One region of the Roseovarius sp. CH_XMU1461 genome, then DNA from elsewhere that is predicted to be linked to it. Evidence: riboswitches for the same ligand, from Rfam matches in the RefSeq annotation. Region 1 holds a riboswitch; each other region holds the start of a gene.
What was found. Region 1 has a riboswitch for cobalamin ahead of WA237_RS14645 (DUF1636 family protein). Riboswitches for the same ligand answer to the same signal wherever they lie in the genome.
Positions count from the first base shown of each region.

Region 1 (5,915 bases):
ATCTTCTGCGCCGGGCCGAGATCGACGTGGCGCTGACCTATGATCTCGACATCCCATCCGATCTCAACTTCCTCGCGCTGGCCGAACTGCCCCCTTATGCGATCCTGCCCGAGGGCCACCCGCTCGCCGACCGGCGCAGCGTCTCGGCCGAGGATCTCAAGGATCACCCGATGGTGCTGCTCGACCTGCCGATCAGCGCCGAATATTTCCATTCCTTCTTTGCCCGCATCGGCGCCCGGCCGCTGATCGCCGAACGCACCCGCGACATGGCGGTGATGCACAGCCTCGTCGGCAACGGCTTTGGCTATTCCATCGCCAATATCCGCCCGCTGAGCGATCAGGCCCCCGATGGCCGGCCCCTCGTCTATGTCCCCCTGACGGGCAGCGCGCGGCCCTTGCACCTCGGTCTCGTCACCTCAGGAGGGGCGGATAACGTCTTGACTGTAAAGGCATTTATCGACCACTGCCGCGCCTCCATCAGCGCCGAGAGCATCCCGGGCCTGCGCATCGGTCTCGAAGAGGGCTGAGGGCCCTTGGCTTAAGCTTTGGCTAAGCCATGCTTTCGCAGCCACGACTTTATCCTGCGCCGCAATTCTGTGATCCTGTCCCGACACCTAACCCTGATGGGAGCCTGACCCGTGCGCGACCCCCGCTATGACATCCTCTTCGAGCCGGTAAAAATCGGCCCGCTCACCGCCAAGAACCGCTTTTATCAGGTGCCCCATTGCAATGGCGGCGGCTACCGCGATCCCTCGGCGGCGGCGGAAATGCGCGGCATCAAGGCCGAAGGCGGCTGGGGCGTGATCTTCACCGAGCAATGCGAAATGCACCACACCTCGGAAATCACCCCCTTCATCGAACTCCGCCTCTGGGAGGACAAGGACATCCCGCAACTGCGCCGCATGTCCGAGAAGATGAAGACCCATGGCGCGCTCGCGGGCATTCAGCTCGCCTATTCCGGCATCAACGGCCCCAACCTCTACACCAAGGAAGTGCCGCTCGCCCCCTCGGCCCTGCCGATCCGCACCTTCACCAATGACCCGGTGCAGGCCCGCGCCATGTCCAAATCCGAAATCCGCGATCTGCGGCGCTGGTTCGTCAATGCGGCGAAACGTTCAAAAGAGGCAGGATTCGACCTGATATGCCTCTATGGGGCGCATGGATTTGGCATTTTTCAACATTTCCTCTCAAGAGCCACAAACCAGCGCAGCGACGAATATGGCGGCTCGCTCGAGAACCGTTCGCGCTTTGCCCGCGAGGTGGTGGCCGATATGCGCGACGCCGTCGGCGACACCATGGCCCTCACAATGCGGGTGAGCCTGGATGAAACCATCGGCGAGCTGGGCTTTTCCAACGCCGAGCTGCGCGACTTCATCGAGATGAACCGCGATCTGCCCGATCTGTGGGATCTGGCGCAGGGCACATGGGAGGATTGCTCCGGCCCCTCGCGCTTCAAGGACGAGGCGGCCCAGGAAACCCTGGTGCGCGGCATCCACGAGCTGAGCGACAAGCCCATCGTCGGCGTCGGCCGCTTCACCTCGCCCGATGTCATGGCGAAAATGGTCAAATCCGGCACGCTCGACCTGATCGGCTGCGCCCGTCCCTCCATCGCCGATCCCTTCCTGCCGAAAAAGATCGAGGAAGGCCGCATCGAAGACATTCGCGAATGTATCGGCTGCAACATCTGCATCACCGGCGACATGACCATGTCGATCAGCCGCTGCACCCAGAACCCGACCTTCATGGAAGAATGGCGCAAGGGCTGGCACCCCGAAAAGATGAACCCCAAGGGCGCGAGCCAATCGGTCCTCGTCGTGGGCTCCGGTCCCGCCGGGCTCGAGGCCGCCTGGGCGCTCTGCCGGCGCGGCTATGACGTGGCCATCGCCGAGGCCGGCACCGAAATCGGCGGCCGCGTGACCCGCGAACGCAAGCTGCCCGGCCTCTCGGCCTGGGGGCGGGTGGTCGATTACCGCGACTATCAGCTCTCGCAGCGCCCCAATGTCGAGATCTACCGCGACAGCGAGCTCGACGCCGAGAGCCTGCTCGAGTTCGGTTTCGAAAACATCGCCATCGCCACCGGGGCCACCTGGCGTCGCGACGGTGTCTCGCGTCAGCATGTGGTGCCGATGCCCATTGCGGAGGGCGCGCGCGTCTACACGCCGGACGACCTGATGGGCGGCACCATCCCCGAGGGCAAGATCGTGCTCTTTGACGATGACCATTACTACATGGGCGGTGTCCTGGCCGAGCTTCTGGCCTCGCGCGGTGCCGATGTGACCCTGATCACCCCCTCGGCCTATGTCAGCGACTGGACCAACAACACGCTCGAACAGGCGGTGATCCATGCCCGCCTCGTCGAGATGGGGGTCGAGATCGTGCTCAATCGCGGCGTGACCGAGATTGCCGCCGATCACGTCATGAGCAATTGCGTCTACACCGGCCGAACCACGCGCTATGACGCCGATGCGGTGGTCATGGTCGCCTCGCGTCAGGGCCGCGACGGGCTCTATCACGATCTCTTGGCGCGCGAGGCCGACTGGGCCGATGCCGGGATCAAATCGGTGCGGCTCTTCGGCGATGCCGAGGCCCCCGGTCCGATCGCCTGGGCGACCTACGCGGGCCACCGCTATGCCCGCGAGCTGGACGGCGAAGACATCGGCGACGCGCTGCCCTTCCGCCGCGAAATCACCGAGCTCGCCGCCGAGTAACGCGCGCTCCGGTAACCTCTCTCCGGGGGGCGCGTCCCCCCGGAAATCGCCACCGTCGTTTTACCGTCGCAATACCGACGTATCACCGACAGGGCAAAATCGCCGATCCCCCTTGGTTAACAGGGCTCCGCGCTTTTTCGCAGGCCCCGCCGCATTCCGCCTCTCACATGCCGTTTCCCGCCCCGTGGATGTCGCCCCCGCAATTGACATTGCACCCCCGTCCTGAGCATTGTCGCCCCTGATGGTTGCCCGGGACGAATCCGGGCTGAAAAGGGAACGCGGTGCGGGTCTGACCCAATTCCGCGGCTGCCCTCGCAACTGTAAGCGGCGAATGTCTCGCACCATGCCACTGGCCCTCGGGCTGGGAAGGCGCGACCCATGATGACCCGCAAGCCAGGAGACCTGCCATCCAGGGCGCTGTCCGGCGCTCTTGTCACGCATAGCTCCGGGCGAGGTGCCCCGGCGGAGGAAAGAATATGGGTTCTATTTCAATGTCTTGCCGATCTGGTGGGCGGGGGCTACTGGCCCGTGCCCCGAGGGCGCGCCAATGACGAAACACGCCACCGAACTCTTGGTCTGTGTCAAATGCCGCCGGGGCAGCGACGCCCCCGAGGACGGCATTCGCCCCGGTCAGGCGCTGCATGATGCGCTCTCGGCCCAGGACCTGCCCGAAGGCGTCACCCTGCGCGCCGTCGAATGCCTGCAAAACTGCGACAACGGCTGTTCCATCGCGCTGCGCGGCGGTCCGAACCGCTGGACCTATGTCTACGGCAATCTTGACGAAACCGAACATCTCGCCACGCTGACCGAGGGCGCCGCGCTCTATCACGACAGCGCCGATGGGCTGATCCCATGGCGCACGCGCCCCGAGCATTTCAAACGCAACTGCATCGCCCGCATCCCGCCCCTGGAGGACGACAATGTCTAATCTCACCAAACTCCCCGTCACCGTGATCACCGGCTTTCTCGGCTCCGGCAAGACGACGCTCATCTCGCATCTGATGAAGAACCCGGGTGGCAAGCGGCTCGCGGTGGTGGTCAATGAATTCGGCGATGTTGGCGTCGATGGCGACATCCTCAAATCCTGCGCGATCCCGGATTGCCCGGCCGAAAATATCCTCGAGCTGGCAAATGGTTGCATCTGCTGCACCGTGGCGGATGATTTCATCCCGACCATCGAGGCGCTGATCGCGCTCGATCCGCAGCCCGAACATATCCTGATCGAAACCTCCGGTCTGGCGCTGCCGAAACCGCTGCTCAAGGCGTTCGACTGGCCCGATATCCGCTCCAAGATCACCGTCGATGGCGTCATCGCCCTGGCCGATGCCGAAGCCGTGGCCGCCGGTCGCTTTGCCCCCAATGTGGCCGCCGTGGATGCCCAGCGTCTGGCCGATGAAAGCATCGATCACGAAACCCCGCTCTCCGAGGTCTTCGAGGATCAGATCTCCTGCGCCGATCTCGTCTTGTTGACAAAACCCGATCTCGCCGGTCCCGACGGCGTCGCCAAGGCGCGTGAGATCATCGCCGCCGAAGCGCCCCGTCCGCTGCCGGTGATCGAAGTCGCCGAAGGCGTGGTCGACCCGCGCGTGCTGCTCGGTCTCGAGGCCGCCGCCGAGGATGATCTCGACGCGCGCCCCTCGCATCACGACACGCCCCATGACCACGATCATGATGATTTCGAAAGCGTCGTGATTGACCTGCCGGAACTGGACAGCCCCGAGGCGCTCACCGCCCGGATCGAGGATCTGGCCCGCAGCCAGAACATCCTCCGCGTCAAGGGCTACGCCGCCGTCAAAGGCAAGCCGATGCGCCTTCTGGTGCAGGCCGTGGGCGCCCGCGTGCGGCACCAATATGACCGCATGTGGGAGGCCGGCGAGGCCCGTCAAGGCCGCCTCGTGGTCATCGCCGAACATGACGACATCAACAGCGCCGCCATCCGCGCCGTGCTCATCCCTGAAACCGCAGCGGCCGACTAGGTCCGATCAAGGCCCGAGAGGGTAAGCCCCCGAAATGCATGTCATTTTCCGCGAAAGCCAAGGGTTGGAAGAGACCGAAACCCCGACGGATCTGGGCCAAAGCCCGGCCGATCTGGTGGTGCTCAGCCTCTCGGATTCCGATCTCGGCGCTTTCGCGGCGGGCTGGCATCGGGCGCGCGACGCAGGCTCGTCGCTGCCCGATCTGCGGCTGGCCAATATCGCCGCGCTGAAACACCCGCTCTCGGTCGACACCTATGTCGAACAGACGCTCGACGGGGCCAAGGCGATCCTGATCCGGCTCATCGGCGGCGTGCCGTACTGGCCCTATGGGCTGCAACGGATCGAGGCGCTGGCGCGGGAAAAAGGCCTCGCGCTGGCGGTGCTGCCGGGCGATGGCCGCGCCGATCCCCGGCTCGACGAGATCTCGACCCTGCCGGTCTCGACGCTGCGCCGGTTGCAGCATCTCTGCGACGCAGGCGGCGCGGTCGCGGCCCAAGCGGCGCTCGCCCAGCTGGCCCTTGCCGCCGGTCTCTACGCAGGCCCCGTCAAAGGGGCGAAACTTGTCCCCGAGGCCGGTCTCTGGACGCCCCGCGACGGCGTGATCGCCGCCGCCCCCGACCTCTGGACCGGCGCGCCAGATGAGACCGGGGAGGGCGGCACCGCCCCCCGTGTGCTGGTGGTTTTCTACCGCTCCTATCTCGTCGCCGCCGATCTCGCGCCCATCGAGGCGCTGTTCAAATCCCTGCAATCCCAAGGCTTTGCGCCGCTCGGCCTCTTTGCGCCCTCGCTCAAATCCCCCGGCACCCGCGACTGGCTCCGTGATCAGGTGGCCGCCCTCGCGCCCGCGATGATCGTCAACGCCACGGCCTTTTCCGGGCGCGGGGCAGAGGGGGCCTCGCCCCTTGATGCCGCAGGCGTGCCGGTGTTTCAGGTGGCGCTCGCCACCTCGACCCAGGACGCCTGGGCCGAGGCCGAACGCGGTCTCTCGCCCGCCGATCTCGCCATGCATGTGGTGCTGCCCGAGGTCGATGGCCGGATTTTCGCAGGCGTCGCCTCCTTCAAGGAACCCGCAGCCCGCGACCCCGATCTCGAATTTTCCCGCGCCCTGCACCGGCCCGTGCCCGACCGGATCGAGGCCATCGTCGCCCGCATGGCCCGCTGGCACCGGCTGAGCACGACAGCCCCCGCCGCCCGCCGCGTCGGCCTCGTGCTCTCGACCTATCCGGGGCGC
Region 1 is NZ_JAYMDV010000005.1:76,363-82,277, forward strand. It holds gene WA237_RS14635 (LysR family transcriptional regulator) at 1-527, shown strand, start outside; gene WA237_RS14640 (oxidoreductase) at 639-2,708, shown strand; cobalamin riboswitch at 2,934-3,132, shown strand; gene WA237_RS14645 (DUF1636 family protein) at 3,256-3,636, shown strand; gene cobW (cobalamin biosynthesis protein CobW) at 3,629-4,684, shown strand; gene cobN (cobaltochelatase subunit CobN) at 4,719-5,915, shown strand, end outside.

Region 2 (5,915 bases), on a different contig from region 1:
ACCCGTTGCTCGATTTCGCTTTCCAAAATCGGCAAGCCCGCCTCTGCGGCCATGTTGCGGATATCCCGACCAATCACGGTTTTCCCTATTTTGCGGGAAACCACAAACCCACATTTAAGGGTTGGTTTGAATTCTTGCGCTTCCTTCACTTGGCGCACCGTCAGGTCGGATGCCCAAGTCGAAAGACCCGAAGGCTCAATCGGCAGCCCGACGAAGTCCGAGGCCACGATACAGGACCGGGCTATCTCTTCGGCATGGGGTGGCCCGTCGATGATTGTGTGGTCGTAATCTTGGGCCAGCTTGAGCGCGTCCCGTGCCATGTTCGCGCGCGCCATGCTCACGACCTGGAAGGGCGCATCTTCGCGCAGGCTCGCCCATGTCGTAGCCGAGCCTTGCTTGTCCGCGTCTATCAGCAACACCCGATGTCTCTGGCGTGCCAAGCAGCCCGCCACGTTCACCGAGAGGGTGGTTTTGCCGACGCCGCCTTTTTGGTTCAGGAAAGAAATTATCATGAATCAATCTCACCACATTCGTGGGAATGCGTAAAGGCACAAACCCACATTTGTGCGTACCTAGCGCTTGTACGCACCACGTTTCTTGCAGAACGCCAAGAAATGCTTGTCCGCGTCCTTCACGTCGATGGCCTTGTCGTAGACCCACGACCGCCACTCGCTTTCGAGCACATAGACATCCCAGCCAGGCGCGAGACGCCGTGCCTCATCGTGCGTGTCGAGCTTTTTGAACCGCAAAGCTTGGAAGGGCAGGGCGACGACCGACTCAGCCGCCTTGGGACGGAAGACGACATTGTCCCCCTCGATGCTCATCACGTAATCGGGCATGTGGTCGTGCGCGGCATCGTCCTCGATAATCTTGCCAAGCAGTCGTCGGAATTCTTTCGTGGTCGAACCGGAACCACACTTGTCGCGCAAGAGCTCGATGCCGCACTTCCATTTTGGCTGTGACCCGCAATGCTTTCGCGCCAGCTCGTAGAGCCGCCGTTCGAGGGGCTTGCGAAGGAAAAAATATTCTTTGTTCAGCGTGACCGCGTTGCACGAATAGCGGTTGGGCCGCATTTGCCCCTTTCCCCGGTTCGTTATGCGACACGCTCATAGGCCGCACGACCGAGACGGGTCATGCGGTTGAGGGCGTTGACAGCGATGCGGGCTTCGGTTGTCTGGGTCTCCATGTTGCGGCTGCGCAGTTCCAGTCCGATGACCTGTTTGTATCGCCCGATCTGGGCCTCGCCGCGCGATCTCTGACCATAACCGGTGGCCTTCTGCCATGCCATTCGGCCAGTTTCGGTTATCATGCCGATATGGGCGTTACGTGCCTGGCAATCTCCGGGAACGGCGTTCTTCGGCGGCGGAATAATCAGCTCGACATCCGGGCCAAACGCGTGCCGGATGGTCGCGGCGGTTGGTACACCATCATAAGCCCCGTCACCGATGAAACGGCGCACCGGACCGGACACCTCGGCAAGAAGGTCGGGCAGAGCGCCGGTGTCCCCGACCTGCTGGGGTGTCAGGCAGGACGCCACAAGCTCGCCGCTCTCCAGATCGTAGCCGATATGCAGCTTGCGCCATATCTTGCGGGCCTTCGGCAGCCCGTGCTTCTCACGCATCCACTCGCGGCCACCGTGGACACGCAGCCCTGTGCTGTCCACAACCAGCGCGATCGGACCACTGGCTGTCCGGGTGTCGGGCGCGATCTGAAGCGATGGCGCACGCCGGCAAAGCGTCGAAAAATCCGGCACGGGGAGGTCCGTCTGCATGAGCCGCAGCAGACTGCGGACAAAGCCCTGCGTTTGGCGAAGCGGTAAGCCGAACACGGCGCGCAAGGTCAAGCAGGTCTCAATCGACAGATCAGAATATCGTTGTTGACCACCGCGCTTGCCGGAGCGCACTGCGCACCACCGAGACACCGCGTCTTCGCTGAACCAGACCGTCACGTCACCACGCTGGCGGAGCGCCTCGTTGTATTCGGCCCAGTTCGTCACACGGTACTTTGCCTTCGCAAACTTATCCCGCCGCGACGCGTTGAATTTGAAAGGCATCCCAGCATCCCGCAGTCAAATCAAAGGACCAGCTACGCATCGGAAACGATTTGTGCAACACGCTCAGGCCATATAGAGCGAAAACCGTTCTGACATCGAGTACAGACCCGACAGCTCGATCCCCTTAGAGGTGGTTGTGCCAGGCACCTGATTGTAACAACCAAAGCCGCTGCCACAGGCGACAGCGGCCGGGTCATAATCAATCAGGTCTTCGACATCGGTATAGAACAGGGTTGCCTTTATCGAGCCGCGCCCAACGAATGTCTTTTCGACGCCGAGCTCATAGCTCAAGCTATGCTCGGGCTGCAAAGATGGGTCGCCGAAGGCGCTGAATCTTTCGTACAAGGAGGGCGCGCGATACCCCGTACCGACCGAAGCACGTACCGCAAGATCGTCCTGCGGGCGGTAAACAGCCGTCAGGCGCCCCGTAACCTGACCACCAAAGCTCGAGTTTTCATCGTGACGCAACGAGGCTGACAGATCGACCTGATCTGACGGGCTGATCAACAGCTCAGCCATGATGCTGGTATTGTCTTCAGAGCCACGGACCGTGCCGGAATTGACCTCTTCCTGCGTGTGGTCGAGACCAAGATTGAGCGATGCCGACGCGGTCAGTTGGGCGCTGCCCAAATAGGAAAGCGACCAGCGTTCGCCTTTGAACCGCGGGGTCGCGCCACCGGGATCTTTGCGGTCGATATCGAAATAGGCATAGCTGAGCGTATGCGTGATCGCCCCCGTATTGAGCTCGGTAAAAAGGCGCGCACCGCGTTCTTTCGAGGACAACGTTCCAGACGAATCCAGCGCGAAGGCGGAGCGATCAAACTCGCTCCGACCATCGCGATAGAGCAAAGCGCCGCCCACCGTGACGGCATCGGTAACGACATATTCCCCGGTGAGGTGAAGCGTGGATTGTTCGAACCCGTCATTTTCCGTATTGAAGGACTGCGCTGAGATTCCCTCCGATTCCATACGCCCATAGCTGAGGGCGACAAAGCCGCGCTCGGTTCTATGTCCGAGGCTCAACGATCCACTGTAGGTATCGAAACTGCCGGCCTCCGCTTGCGCGCGGCCTGAAAAGCCGAGCTCGGAAGGCTCAAAGGTCGTGATATTGACGACACCGGCAATCGCCTCCGATCCGAAAATAGCCGACTGCGACCCTTTGAGCAGTTCAATACGTTCGACCCCAGAAGCGGTGAACCCGCCAAAGTTAAACTGATTTTGTGTGCCCGATGGGTCGGACACATCAATACCATTGATGTGCACCCCGACATAACGCGCAGGCAACCCGCGCACCTGGATCGTACTCAGCGCCCCCAAGCCACCATTACTGATCAGGTTCACACCGGGAAGGCGTGCGAGCCGGTCGATCACGCGGGTGTCGTTCTGCCCCGCCTCAGCCCCTTCCAATATCTCGATATTTGCGCCGGTATGGGTCTGTTCGACAGGCAACAGAGAGGAAACTTGAACGATGATCGGCTCAAGATTAAAGGTAAGCTCCTGTGCAAAGGCCGGAGCTGCGAAAACAGCAATGCTCGCCGTTAAGGGCGCTATGGAATAGCGTGTCATAATTAATCCTCCAACCGCGACAATCGCGGCAGTCGTTGAATTAACTGACGGAAGAAAACAAACCGTCAGCGGTGCAAATGCCACCACGACGGAAGGTCCGTAGGCCATGACGCGCCCCGCGCCCGGACTGGGTGATCCCTTCGGCAGGTCTCCTGACTCGCGGGTCGAGGCTCGGTCGGGTCTTCCCACTGTGGTGTTCACAGCAGTGACAATTTCCGACTTCGCTTACCGCTTACAGTTGCGGGGGCAGTTACGGCCTTGGCAGATCACAGATCTTGCCGCACCGTATTCCCTATTATCCAGATCACGATGATCCAGACCGAAGTGCGAAATGCTATATCGCAGATCATCAACCTAGGGAAGACGGAATCAAGCGGTTGCACCTTTGGAGGGCCCGAGCTGGGCCTGTGGCAGATGCTAAACAGAGGCATCGCCGATAAGCAGTCGACATGCGTGCTTAGAATGAAATGCGCCGATCGGACGGAGGTCTTGAGCGACAGGGCTGTCTCATCACAAGCCCCTCCTGGGGCTGCTAAGCCTGAGCCATCATTATTCTCAATAATAAAAGCTTGGCCTGATGGCCGGGGAGCCATTATTCAGGCTGCTGCCCAAATCCAACGGGGGCCAGTTTCCCGCCCCCCGCCGAGATCAGATCACCGGCAGTTCGGGGGCGGCGCGTTTGGTCAGGAGGCGGCCGCCCTCGGGCGTCACGACGATGTTTTCCTCATGAACCATCATCCACCCATCCCCGTAGGAGAGCGAGGGCTCCAAGGTCAGCACCATGTTCTCCTGCAGCAACGTGTCGACGCCGGCCATATGCGAGGGCTGTTCCGTCAATTGCATGCCCAACCCGTGACCTAGCCGGCCGATGTCACCACCGCTGTCGTCCAATTCGGAAATGACTGCGGTCATGGCGGAAAACAGGTCATGACAGCTATTGCCCGGCCGCGCGGCGTCGAGCCCGGCCTCGGTGGCACGCCACAGCACGTCATAGGCGCGTCGGGCATTGTCATCGGCGTGGCCGATGGCCCAGTTCCGGTCGAAATCGCAGTAGTAGCCATCCCAGACACAGCCGGTGTCGAGCATCAGCACATCGCCTGCGCTCAGCGGGCGGCGCGAAGGCGGCGAGATGCAATCGGCATAGCCTCCCTGATCCGCTGCGCCGACCACATAGGGGGCGTCATCCGCGCCCTGCGCCAGCGCTTCGCGGCGGAAGCGGCGGAACAGCTCTTCGAAGGGAAGCCCCTCGCTCACCATTTCGGGAACCTGCTCGAAGGTGGCCGAGCCGATAGCGCAGATATGGGCGAGCTTTTCGATCTCGGCGGGTGTCTTGACCATGCGGAGCCCCTGAACAAGCCCGGTGGCATCCGCGATCTCGAGCCCGGGCAGGGCGGCGAGCAGCCGTTCCCAGTCGCCCAACGGCATCCGAAGCAGCGTTTCATGGCCCTTGAGCACCCCCAAACGGGACTTCGCTCGGGCGAGCGGCATCAACAATTCTGTCAGAAGGCTAACGCCGTCATCCTCGGGCACGGGGGCCGACCAGGTCCGCACCTCGTCGAGCCAGGACCGCCGCATAAGCTCGGCGCCGATTTCAGGGATCACGGCCACGGGTTTGCCCTCGGCCGGGACAAAGACGAACCAGGGCCGGGTCGGGCTCTGCCAGAAGAGGGTCTGGAAACCGGTGAAATACCGCACCTCGGGTTCGGTCATCAGCAGCAGGCCGTCGAGCCCGTCCTTGGCCATCAGCGCCTGGGCGCGTTTGGTTCTGGCTTCGAATTCCGCGTTGGGAAAGCCTCTGTCGAGCGTATTAGGCTGCATCTCGCCCCTCCATGATCATCTCGAAGATCGCCGGGTCGGTGACCCCTTCGGATCCGATCAATAGCACCCGGGAGGTGCTGTTGAGCCCCAGCTTTTCCGACAAAGCGGCATCCTGGCGCGACGCGATCAGCGCGGCGAGCCCGGCGACGGCGCTTTCACCCGCTTCAATGGTGGGGTCACCGCCCAGCGGACGTGCCAGCAACCGCACGCTCGGGGCGACGAGAGCCTCGGGGATGGTGAGAAAATCGCTGGCCTCTTCGGCGAGGATTTCCCAGGCCATCTCGGACGGTTCGCCGCAGGAGAGCCCGGCCATCAGCGTTTCCTGTTCGATGGTGACATTGGTGGCCTTGCCGGTCTTGGCGCTCTCGAAGAGGCAGGCGGCGAGTTCGGGTTCGACGATGACCACACGCGGCGAGGCGTCGCCCCAATATTGGCGCAGGCCAGCCACCACGCCGGCCGCAAGGCCGCCGACGCCCCC
Region 2 is NZ_JAYMDV010000009.1:32,450-38,364, forward strand. It holds gene parA (ParA family partition ATPase) at 1-512, opposite strand, end outside; gene WA237_RS17130 (replication initiator protein A) at 573-1,073, opposite strand; gene WA237_RS17135 (IS5 family transposase) at 1,094-2,053, opposite strand; gene WA237_RS17140 (TonB-dependent receptor plug domain-containing protein) at 2,117-3,619, opposite strand; cobalamin riboswitch at 3,745-3,958, opposite strand; gene WA237_RS17145 (M24 family metallopeptidase) at 4,268-5,437, opposite strand; gene WA237_RS17150 (diaminopropionate ammonia-lyase) at 5,427-5,915, opposite strand, start outside.
Region 2: it holds a riboswitch for cobalamin, as region 1 does, so the genes downstream of both, WA237_RS17140 (TonB-dependent receptor plug domain-containing protein) here and WA237_RS14645 (DUF1636 family protein) in region 1, are expected to answer to the same signal.

Region 3 (5,915 bases), 110 kb from region 1:
AGGCCCGCGCCATCTATGCGCGCGCCGGGGCCCGCGTCGATGACGGGACCGAGATGGTCTATCTGGGCCGCGACATCATCGAGGCGGCCCTTGCCACCGCGCCGCGCTCGATCACCTGCCGCGCCGGATCGCGCGACCGCGACGTGACGCTGGAACTGGGCCGCATGGTGTTTCAGCCCGGCGCCGGCGCCCCCCATGCCACCGACCGCGACCGGGGCCGCCGCCCCGGCTCCGAACGCGACTTTCGCGAGCTGGTGAAACTGACCCAGCATTTCGACGTGCTGCACATGGTGCCGCCGCTGATCGAGCCGCAGGATGTGCCGATGCATCTGCGCCATTACGCCACGCTCGACGCGCAGTTTTCGCTCTCGGACAAGCTGCCCTTCGTGTTCTCGCGCGGCACGCCGCAGGTCCGGCAAAGCTTTGAGCTCTTGCAAGAGTTTCGCGGGCTGAGCGACGAAGAGTTTGCCGCCAATCCCCATTGCTACACGATCATCAACACCAATTCGCCGCGTGTGCTCGACATTCCCATGGCGCAGGGGCTCATCGATTTCGCCCGCGCCGGTCAGGTCTCGATCGTGACGCCCTTCACGCTGATGGGGGCGATGGCGCCGATCACCGTCGCCGGGGCCATCACGCTGAGCCATGCCGAGGCGCTCGCCGCCATCACCCTGACCCAGCTCACCCGCCCCGGTGCGCCGGTCTGCTATGGCACCTTCACCTCCAACGTCGATATGAAATCCGGCGCCCCCGCCTTTGGCACGCCCGAACATTTTCAGGCCTCGCTCGCCGCCGGACAGCTCGCCCGCCGTCTCGGCCTGCCGTGGCGCTGCGCCTCGGGCTCGGCCGCCAATATCAACGATGCCCAGGCCGCCAATGAGACGCAGTTCGGCAATTGGGGCTGTTTCCTCGCCGGGGCCACGGTCATCATCCATTCCGCCGGCTGGCTCGAAGGCGGGCTGACGGTGAGCTATGAAAAGCTCATCACCGATATCGAAGTGCTTCAGATGGTGGCCGAGCTCTGCGCCGGGGCCGAGGCGAGCACCGACGACATCGGTCTCGCGGCGCTCGAAGAGGTCGGGCCGGGCGGGCATTTCTTTGGCGCCAGCCACACGATGGAACGCTATCAGACCGAGTTCTACGCGCCGATGATCGGCGATTGGTCGAATTTCGGCACATGGTCCGAACGCGGCAGCCTCGACGCCTCGACCCGCGCCACCGCGAAATGGCAGGAGATCGTCCATGACGCCCCCGAAGATGTCGGACCGGCCGACCGGCTCGCCGCCTTCCGCGAGCGCGTCGCGCGGCTTTCGGAGGCCGGGGGCGCACCGCCCGAAAGCTGACCCTGCGCCCCGCATCAGCTTCCGAAATCGCCACTGTCGTGTTACCGACGCAATACCGACAGGTTACCGACCCTCCATTTGACAGGACAATCATGCCCGACGACAGCGCCGAGACGAGCCAGCCAACGCATGTCAAAGCCACCCGCGACGACTGGCTCGAAGCGGCCCGCGCCATCCTGATCGAAGACGGGGTCAGCGAGGTCAAGATCCTCACCCTGTCCAACCGGCTCGGCGTGTCGCGCTCGTCCTTCTACTGGTATTTCAAGGATCGGACAGATCTGCTCGAGGCGCTTCTAACCCATTGGGAAGAAACGAATACCGCGCATCTTATCCGGCACACGACCCTGCCCGCCCAGACCATCACCGAGGCGGTGGCGCTCTATTTCCGCTGCTTTCTCGACGACCGGTTTTTCAACCACCGCGTCGATTTTGCCATCCGCGAATGGTCGCGCCGCGACGCCCGCGTGCATGACATGGTGGCCCGCAACGACCGCACCCGCCAAGAGGCCATCTGCGCCATGTTCCTCCGCCACGGCTACGAGGACGAAGAGGCCGACATCCGCGCCCGAATTCTCTACTATCAACAGATCGGATATTACGCGCTCGACCTCAACGAACCGCTCGCCGTGCGCCAGCATAGGATCGCGGGATATCTCTATGGGTTCACTGGGAAAAAAGCCCTGCCCGAAGAGGTCAAATCGCTCTTCGACTACACCGCCGAACATCTCGCCGAGGGCTGAACGCCCCCGGCATGTCGCACCTGTTCAGTGCAGTGCCCGCGCCCGTCCGCGCCGCGCCCGCCCGGCGCTCAGCGGGGTCACCGCCTGCCGCAGATAATCGACAAAGGCCCGCGCCGCCGCACTCCCCGGCGCTTTGGTCGCCGGGTGACGTAACGCATCCTTAACCGTCTCTGCAGTAACCTGCCCCGGTTCGGTAAAGGCCCATTCCAGAAATCCAAGCCGTGCCACCGCCTGCGCCTCATCGCCGCGTGCGTTGCACATCTCCAACCCGCTCAAAATGCGTGTCATGCTCATGTCTTCGATACTCCCCGGCCACACCCCGGGCCGGATGGGGCAGAGGGAAACCGAGCAAAGACAAGGGCTTAGCGCCAAGGCCTTGCGCCGATGCCGCCCCCCGCGGTTCTGACGTTGTCTCATGGCTGGTTTCCGGGCTTGGTGGACGGCCATCTGGCCTGTGATCGGGCTACCTTCCCAGGCCTCGCGGCCCAGTGGCATATCGCCCAACCACCCCTCCTTACCGTTGCGGGGGCAGCGCCGGACTTGCACCGGCTTCCCAATTCTCCGGCCCCTTGCGAGGACGGCACCCTGAGAGCTTTAGCCTAGCGCGGATCCGCCCATCGGAAAAGCACCGATGCGACCCAAGCCTGCGACATTTGCGGCAAAATTGAACGCTTAGAAGGGAATATCCTCGGCCCCGGTGACAAACCGCGCCACGACCTTTTTCACCCCGGCCTTTTCAAAGGCAATCTCGAGCTTGTCGCCTTCGATCCCGGAAATCGTGCCATAGCCGAATTTCTGGTGAAACACGCGCTCGCCCACGGTGTGCGAGCTGTTCGCCTGCATGTCGATGACGCTCGATTTGCTCTCGCGCGGCTGGCTGATCGGGCGTTCGCTCGCCCGCGCCTGCAGCCGTCTCCAGCCCGGTGAATTATAGCCATCGGCCGCCGCCACGCGGCTCTCGATATCGCCCGTGACCCCCATCCCAGCCGCGCCATAACCGCCGCCATAAAGGCCCGGAGGCGTCAGAACCTCGACATGCTCTTCGGGCAGTTCGTCGATGAACCGCGACGGCAATTGGCTTTGCCATTGGCCAAAGACGCGGCGGTTCCCGGCAAAGGAGATCGTACAGATTTCCTCGGCCCGGGTGATCCCCACATAGGCCAGCCGCCGCTCTTCCTCGACGCCCTTGAGGCCGCTTTCATCCATCGATCTTTGCGACGGAAACAGCCCATCCTCCCAGCCCGGCAGGAACACCGCCGGAAACTCGAGCCCCTTGGCCGCGTGCAGCGTCATGATGCTGACCTTCTCGCCTGCCTCTTCTTGTTCATTGTCCATGATCAGGCTGACATGCTCGAGAAACCCTTGCAGATTTTCGAACTGTTCCAAGGCCTTGACCAATTCCTTGAGGTTCTCGAGCCGCCCCGGCGCTTCGGGCGTCTTGTCGTTTTGCCACATCTCGGTATAGCCGCTCTCGTCGAGGATCATCTCGGCCAGCTCGATATGGCTGATCGCCTCATCCCCCACCATGCGCCCCCAGCGCGTGATGTTCTCGACAAACCGGCCAAGCTCTGCCCCGCCCTTGCCGCCAAGGCCCTTTTGCTCAAGCAGAAGGCGCGCGCCCTCAAGAAGCGGCACGCCGTTTTCCCGCGCCGTCATCTGGATTTTCTGCTGCGCCTTGTCACCCAGCCCGCGCTTGGGCGTATTGACCACCCGCTCAAAGGCCAGATCATCGCTCGGCGACACCACCAGCCGGAAATAGGCCATCGCATCGCGGATCTCGAGACGTTCGTAAAAGCGCGGCCCGCCGATCACCCGATAGGGCATGCCGATGGTCAGGAACCGATCCTCAAAGGCCCGCATCTGGTGGCTGGCCCGCACGAGGATCGCCATATCGTCGAGGCCGATGGGCCGCATCCCGCGCGTGCCGCGCTGCATGGATTCGATCTCTTCGCCGATCCAGCGCGCCTCTTCCTCGCCATCCCAATGGCCGATGAGCCGCACCTTCTCGCCACCCTCGGCCTCGGTCCAGAGCTCCTTGCCAAGCCGCCCCTTGTTGCCCGCAATGACGCCGCTCGCCGCCGCAAGAATATGCGCGGTCGAGCGGTAATTCTGTTCGAGCCGCACCACATGCGCGCCGGGAAAATCCTTTTCAAACCGCAGGATATTGCCCACCTCTGCCCCGCGCCAGCCATAGATCGACTGATCGTCATCGCCCACGCAGCAGATGTTGCGATGCCCCGACGCCAAGAGCCGCAGCCACAAATATTGCGCCACGTTGGTGTCTTGATACTCGTCCACGAGGATGTATCGGAACCAGCGTTGATAGCGGTCGAGAATGTCCTGATGGCTCTGGAAGATCACCACCATATGCAACAGCAGATCGCCGAAATCGACGGCGTTCAATTCGCGCAGACGGGTCTGGTAGAGCGTATAGAGCGCCACACCCTTGCCGTCATAGGCGCTGGCCTCGCTGGCCGGCACCCGGTCGGGCGTCCAGGCGCGGTTTTTCCATTGGTCGATGACCCCGGCCAATTGACGCGCGGGCCAGCGTTTGTCGTCGATCCCCGCCGCCTGCACCAACTGCTTGAGCAAGCGCAGCTGATCGTCGGTGTCGAGAATGGTGAAATTCGATTTCAGGCCGACCAGTTCGGCATGACGGCGCAGCAGCTTGACGCAGATCGAATGGAACGTGCCGAGCCAGCGCATCCCCTCAACCGCCTCGCCGAGATGGGCGGCCACGCGATGTTTCATCTCGCGCGCCGCCTTGTTGGTAAAGGTCACGGCGAGGATTTCATCGGGCCGGGCGCTGCCGGTGCTCAGCAGATGGGCGATCCGGCTGGTGAGCGCCTTGGTCTTGCCGGTGCCCGCCCCGGCGAGCATCAGGACCGGCCCATCGAGCCGCTCCACCGCTTCGCGCTGTTCGGGGTTCAACCCATCGAGATAGGGACGCGGACGCGCCGCCATGGCGCGCGCCGAGAGGGATGCGCCGTCAAAGGCGTCGGATTCGCTGAAATCACTCATGGCAGCAAAGATAGCCGAGCCCGGCCCCGAGTTAAAGAGATGTTCCGCGATTGTTCACCCTGCGCAGCGCCCCGCACAGCAGGGCCCACGGCGGGGTCTCAACCGGCCTTTTGCGTCTTTGCCTCGAGCTTGTCTGCCATCGCCTCGGCGCGCGCGGCCATCTCGGCCATCGCATCGGTGACGCCTTCGGGCAGGACCGGCACCTCGATGCGCTGGGCCTCGGGCGCCGGGGCATCGCGCAGCCGCGCCGCCTCGGATTGCGCCTCGGCGAGCTTGTCTTCCATCTCGCGCAGCTTGTCCTGCATGCCGGCGGTCTTGTCGGCCAGCATCAACCCCGCCATGAGCAGCATGCGTGCCTCTGGGATACGTCCGATCTGGGCCGCGAGAACCGAGGCCTCTTCGTCGAGCATCTTGGCGGCAGCTTGCAGGTAATGCTCTTCGCCCTCCTGACAGGAGACTTCGAAGTTGCGGCCACCGATTTCGATCTGCACTTCGGGCATCAGGCTTCCTCCGTCCGGGCGTCCCCATTGGACGCGTCGTCTGTCACCGCGGCGACCGCCCCGGCCCCCAGCGCCCCTTCGAGCTCGGTCAGGATGGTCTTCATCTCGGCCTCATCCGCCGCCCGCGCGGCGCGCAGCCCGTTGAGCTCTGCCATCATGGATTTGTTGATCAGATGCGGCTCTATCACACCGGTCTGGTTGGCCTCGCGCAGGGCCGCGTTGTTGTCGCGCAGCTGCTGATTGGCGAGGCGCAGCGACTGCAACTCGGCGTCGAGCTTGCGCAGCGCGTCCTTGCGGGCCGCCTCGCCCGC
Region 3 is NZ_JAYMDV010000005.1:188,908-194,822, reverse strand. It holds gene WA237_RS15190 (trimethylamine methyltransferase family protein) at 1-1,343, shown strand, start outside; gene WA237_RS15185 (TetR/AcrR family transcriptional regulator) at 1,436-2,083, shown strand; gene WA237_RS15180 (hypothetical protein) at 2,108-2,371, opposite strand; cobalamin riboswitch at 2,484-2,686, opposite strand; gene WA237_RS15175 (ATP-dependent helicase) at 2,756-5,104, opposite strand; gene WA237_RS15170 (cell division protein ZapA) at 5,203-5,604, opposite strand; gene WA237_RS15165 (hypothetical protein) at 5,604-5,915, opposite strand, start outside.
Region 3: it holds a riboswitch for cobalamin, as region 1 does, so the genes downstream of both, WA237_RS15180 (hypothetical protein) here and WA237_RS14645 (DUF1636 family protein) in region 1, are expected to answer to the same signal.

Region 4 (5,915 bases), on a different contig from region 1:
GGGACAAGCTGCCCGTGCCGCGTGCCAACGAGCATCCGCATCGCATGCGGGATCACCAGCCCGACAAAGCCGATCGAGCCGACGATCGACACGATCACCGCCGTCACCAGCGCCGCCACCCCAATGAGAACCACCTGCGCCCGCCGCACCGAAATGCCAAGCGACGCGGCGCTGTCCGCGCCAAAGGTGAACGCATCGAGCGTGCGCACATGCGCGAGACAAACCGCCACGCCAATGACCGTGGCCGGCACCACGCTCGTCACATCGATCCAGCGCACCCCGCTGAGGTTTCCCAAGAGCCAGAACATGATGCCCCGCGCCTGTTCCGCATTGGCCGATTTCGCGATGAGAAAGGCGGTGATCGCATTGAAAAGCTGCGAGCCCGCAATGCCCGCCAGCACGATCACCCCAGCGGCGCGAAGCCCGGTGCCGCCGCCCGCCAGATGCGCCAGCGCCGCGACAAATCCAAACGCCAAGAGCGCCCCGGTAAAGGCCCCCGCCGACATTGAAATCGCCCCGCCGCCAAGGCCCACCACCGTCACCGCCACAGCGCCGGTCGAGGCCCCCGCCGAAATGCCCAGAAGGTAGGGATCGGCCAGCGCATTGCGCAGCAGCGCCTGCAGCACCACCCCCGCCAGCGCCAGCCCCGCGCCACAGCACGCCGCCACCAAGGCCCGCGCCAGCCGGTAATTCCACACGATCCCCGTGTCGATCCGGTCCACCGCATAGCCCGCCCCAAAGAGCTTGTTGGCCAGCACCTTGAGCACCACGTCAAACGGAATGCGCGTCTCGCCCAGCGCCGTGCCGAGCATCAGCGCGATCAGCAGCACGGGCAGCGCAAGCACCGCCCAATGCAGGGCCGACCGATGCCGGGGCATGGCGACGGCCTGGCTCATTGCAGATCGTAACCCGCCAGCGCCTCGGCAATCGTGCCCAGCACATGAATGGCCCGCACCGTCGGGCTCATCGCATGGGCGTCGATGGTGATGATCCGGCCTTCCTTCACCGCCGTCATCTCGCGCGCCACCGGGTCGGTGGTCAGAAACTCACGCTTCTTCTCCACGTCATCGGCGGGAAACCGGCGGCGGTCCATCTCGGCGATCACGATAAAGGTCGGATCGGCCTTGGCCAGCGTCTCCCAGCCGACGGTCGGCCATTCCTCATCCGAGGTCACCACATTCTCGACCCCGAGCTTGTCCATCATATAGGCCGGCACGCCCTTCCGCCCCGCCACATAGGGATCGATGTCGAGATCCGCCGACGAGAACCAAAACAGCCCCGACACCCCCTCGGGCAGGTCGAGCGCCTCCGCCTTGGCCACCGCCTCGGCCTCCGCCGCCTGCAGCTCGGCCACCAGCTCGGCCCCGCGCGCCCCGACGTCATAGATCTCCGCCAACTGCGCGATCCCCTTATAGAGCTGCTCTGTCGCGAACAGCTCGGACCGCGTGCCATCGCCGCCGACAAGGTTGTCCTTGCTCTCGCAATCGGTGGGCATCACATAGGTCGGCACGCCAACCTCATGGAACATCTCGCGCGTGCCGACGATGCCTTCCTGACCGATATGCCATTCATACATGACGGTCACCAGCTCGGGCCGCTTGTTGACGATGCTCTCGAAACTCGGGTCATTGTCGGCCAGCCGCTCGATCCCGGCGTTCAGGCTTTCGAACTCCGGCAGCACCGGGTTGAACCAGACCGAAGTGCCCTGCACCGTCTCGCCCAGCCCGAGCAGATAGAGGATCTCGGTGGTCGATTGCCCCACCGTGACCGTGCGCGCCGGCGCCGCATCAAAGCGCAGCTCGTGCCCGCAATTCTCGATGGTAAGCGGATAGCGGGTTTCGGCCTCGGCCATCACCGCGCTGCCCATCCCAAGCGCCAGCACCCCGGGCGCAATCAGGTAGTTCTTCATAGCTAGACTCCTCGGTCTTGCCGGACACAGGAGGAGCAGGAAAGGGCATCTGCCGGTGGTCCCTGCCTGGTGCCGCGCACCGGGCCTCGAGACCACGCCAAACCCCCGCCCCGGGCCACCCCGCCCGGTTTCAGGTTATGCGTCGGCAGGTCTCCTGACTCACGGCTCATGGCGTCATCTTCCCTTCCCAGACCTCGGCCCAGTGGTTCTGAAGATGCAGCTCGCCGCCTACAGTTGCGGGGGCAGTTCCGGTTGACGCCCTGCTGGACGCCGCGGATTCCCTATTAGTTTCCATCGAAAACCGACGCCGCAGTGACACCCGATTTTTGCCCCCCCGTCAACCGCGATGACCGCAGGGGCCCGATTTTCGCGCCGGGCCGCCACCGGCCCAGCTGTGCGCCTGCGCGCCAAGCCGCATGGAATTTTGGGGAAATACCGAATCATGATAGGCTAATCTTATTTCGCACCTTCCCGCAGGAGGGCCCCATGACGTTCTTTTCCCGGTTTCCCTGGACTGTTTTCCTTCTCCTCATCCTCTGGCTTCCGGGCTGCTTTCCCGGCGGGTTCTCCTATGAGCGACTGTCGCTGCAAGAGGCCCGCCCCGACCTGCCGACAAGCTGGCGCTACCCGCAGGTGACACGCAGCGCCGACTCCGTCTTCGATCTGGACGATTTCGAACCCTATTTCACCCTCTCAAGCCTGCGCCGCGCCGGCCGAGGCTATGAGATCCGCACCGGCAAATCCGTCGAGATCTCGCCGCTGCGCTTCGAGACCTCGCCCAAGGCCCCCGGCGTGCTCGCCGCCGTGATCGAGAGCCAAGGCAAAAAGGACAAGACCACCGGCAAGCGTCAGACCTTCTACATGATCAACTTCATCGCGCCCCTGCGCGGCGATGACTACCGTTTGATCATTCTCAACAAACGGAGCCTGACGCTCTGGACCCCCAAAGAGGCTCAGGCCATCGCCGCGCGCACCCATCTGTTGAAGCTCGATTTCGATGACGGCCAGGCGCCGGTCTTCCGCAATGATGCCGACCTCGAACAGGCGCTGATCGCGGCCCACTACCTGCCCGCCAAACACAGCATCGCCTTCACCCTGACCGCGACGGCCCCGACCGGATCTGACAAGAAAAAACCCACCCCGACCCCGCGCCCGAGCAACAAGAGCTGGATCTTCAATTCCGCCACCGATCCGATCACCAAAAAATCGAACAACAGCATCATCATCCGCGCGACATCCGTCGAACCGCGCGCCAATCTCGCGATCAATTTCTTCTGCGACAAGGGTCAGCTCCGCGCCGTGCTGCACAATCCCGACATTTCCTTCCGCAACGACACCAGCACCACCAAGGTGGCGCTGTCGCTGGTCGAAATGCGCATCGACGACAAGGATGTGCACCGCTTAGTCTGGGAACGGGCGGCAGGCTACCGCGATCATCTCGTCGATCTCGGCGGGGCAGGGGGGCTCTATAAATTCGCGACCCTGCTCAATCCGCGGATGCAGAACGCCAATCACGATTGGTCCTCGGTCTGGTTCCTCAACAAGGTCGCCACTGCCCGCGACATCGTCATGCGCGTCACCGATGTCGGCGGCACCGCCTATGTCGCGCGCTTCGCCCCCTATCAACCTGTCGGCCCGGTGATTGACTTCCTGCCCGCCTGCCTGCGCCGAAGCTGAGCCTTGGGCCCGCGCCTCAATGGGTGCCGCGCGGCTTCACCACCGGATCGACAAACACCGTCTCATCCGCCTTGCCCGGATCGCCGAGCCGCGCCTCCAGAAGGCGCAGGATCTCGCGCACCGCCGCGTCGATCGGGTTGCGCACGGTTGTGAGGTCGAAACAGGTCCAGCGCGCCATGTCGATATCGTCGAACCCGATCACCGCCAGATCGCCGGGCACCGCCCGCCCGATCTCCCGCGCCGCCGACAGCGCCCCGATGGCCATCGCGTCATTGCCACAGATGAGCGCGTCAATCTCGCCCGCCCCCTGCAACAGCGCCCGCGCCGCCGCATGGCCGCCATCCACCGTGTAATCTCCCACGGCCTCGGCCACCGGCCGAAGACCCGCCGCCTCCAGCGCCGCCATCACCCCGGCCCGCCGCTCGCAAGAGGAATAGAGCTCGGACGGCCCGCCCAGAAACCCGATGCGCCGCCGCCCGCCTGAGATGAGAAGCTCGGCGCCCATCCGCGCGCCCTGATCATTGCGGCAACAGACCGTATCGACCCCGGGCGCGCTCAGCGGTCGGCCCGAGGAAATCATCGGAATCCCATAGCGCGCGCATTGCTCGACGATCTCGCCCGACAGGCTGCCGCCGCGCAGGATCAGCGCATCGAGCGGATAGCGCAGCACCTCTTCGAGCGCCTGCGCCGCCCGTGCGCCATTGCCATCAATCAGCAGCGGCCATTTCTGGATCGCGTTGAGCGACCCGACAAGCTGGCTCACAAAAGCTGTGTCATAGGGGTTGCGCAGATCGCCCGCGAAAATCGCCACCAGATGCGAATTTCCGCCCTTGAGCCCCGCCGCCAGCGCATTGGGCTGATAGCCGATTTCCGCCGCAACAGAGAGGATTCTGCGCCGCTTTTCCGCGTCGAGATAGGCCCCTTTGGTAAAGGCCCGCGACACCGCCGAACGCGACACACCGGCCTGCTCGGCCACCGTCTGGGCGGTCACCCGCCGTGGCCTCTGGCCCAAACTCTTCTTTTCACCCGTCATAGCCAATCAGTCCGCTGTCCCCGGGGATTTTGTCAAGAAAGCAAAACACAAACCTGTGCTGACCAAGGCCGGACGTCGGCCTGTACCCTCGTGGCGTCAGGTCACCGACATGCCGTCGATCGCCGTGGCGAGCTTGAGCAGATCGGCCGCGTAGAATCCGGCCGCGTTGATGCAGTTCGTCTCAAGAAGGCGCAACCCGTCCACTGTTCGGCAGATGTCCATGACATACGCTGGCGCGTAGCCCTTATTCAGCCGCGCCAGTGATTGCGCAAACTCTTTGGTGGGAAATTCCTAAATCCTTCATCTCCCTGTCATGAAACGCCCGTATGTGAACACGTGTGCACACTCGCTGCACATCCTGTGTCCGGGCTGCCCGGCGCATCGAAATTTTCGTGGGGCTTTTGCCCCTTGGCCCGTTGGGGCGCTCAACGAACCGGAGCATAGAGATGAAAAACCTGTATATCGGCGCGGCCTCCACGGCCTTTGCCCTGATCGCCAACACCGCCGCCGCCGAGGTGGAAATCAGCTGGTGGCACGCCATGGGCGGCGCGCTGGGGGAAACCGTCAACCAGATCGCCGAGGACTTCAACGCCTCGCAGGACGAGTACAAGATCACCCCCGTCTTCAAAGGCACCTATGAAGAGGCCCTGACCGCCGGCATCGCCGCCTTCCGCGCCGGCGAACAGCCCAACGTGCTGCAGGTCTTCGACGCCGGCGCCGCCACCGTGATCGGCGCCCAGGGCGCGACCGTCCCGGTGCAGGATCTGCTCACCGACAATGGCGTCGCCTTCAACATCGAAGACTACATCTCGGGCGTGCGCTACTTCTACGCCGACGCCGATGGCAAGATGATCGGCATGCCGTTCAACTCTTCCTCGCCGGTCATGTATTTCAACGTCGACGCGCTGGAAAAGGCCGGTGTCGAGGCCCCCAAGACCTGGGAAGAGTTCCAGACCGTGACCGCCCCGGCGCTCAAGGACGCGGGCTATGTCGCGCTGTCGCAATCGCACCTGCCCTGGATCTTCACCGAGAATTTCCACAGCCGTCACAACCTGCCCTTCGCCACCAATGACAATGGCTACACCGGCTCGGACGGCACCGAGATCCTCGTCAACAACGACGCGATCAAGGCCCATTTCACCGCCGTCACCGACTGGCAGGACAAGGGCTATTTCGAATGGTTCGGCACCGGCTGGGGCGACAACCAGACCCCGTTCGAAGAGGGCAAGGTCGCGATCTGGCTCGGCTCCTCGGGCTCTTTCGGCGGCCTCGCCAAGAAAGACCTGCCGTTCGAAT
Region 4 is NZ_JAYMDV010000010.1:72,805-78,719, reverse strand. It holds gene WA237_RS17840 (FecCD family ABC transporter permease) at 1-896, opposite strand, end outside; gene WA237_RS17835 (ABC transporter substrate-binding protein) at 893-1,909, opposite strand; cobalamin riboswitch at 2,037-2,230, opposite strand; gene WA237_RS17830 (hypothetical protein) at 2,396-3,586, shown strand; gene WA237_RS17825 (LacI family DNA-binding transcriptional regulator) at 3,603-4,577, opposite strand; partial or broken gene WA237_RS17820 (ATP-grasp domain-containing protein) at 4,716-4,889, opposite strand; gene WA237_RS17815 (extracellular solute-binding protein) at 5,066-5,915, shown strand, end outside.
Region 4: it holds a riboswitch for cobalamin, as region 1 does, so the genes downstream of both, WA237_RS17835 (ABC transporter substrate-binding protein) here and WA237_RS14645 (DUF1636 family protein) in region 1, are expected to answer to the same signal.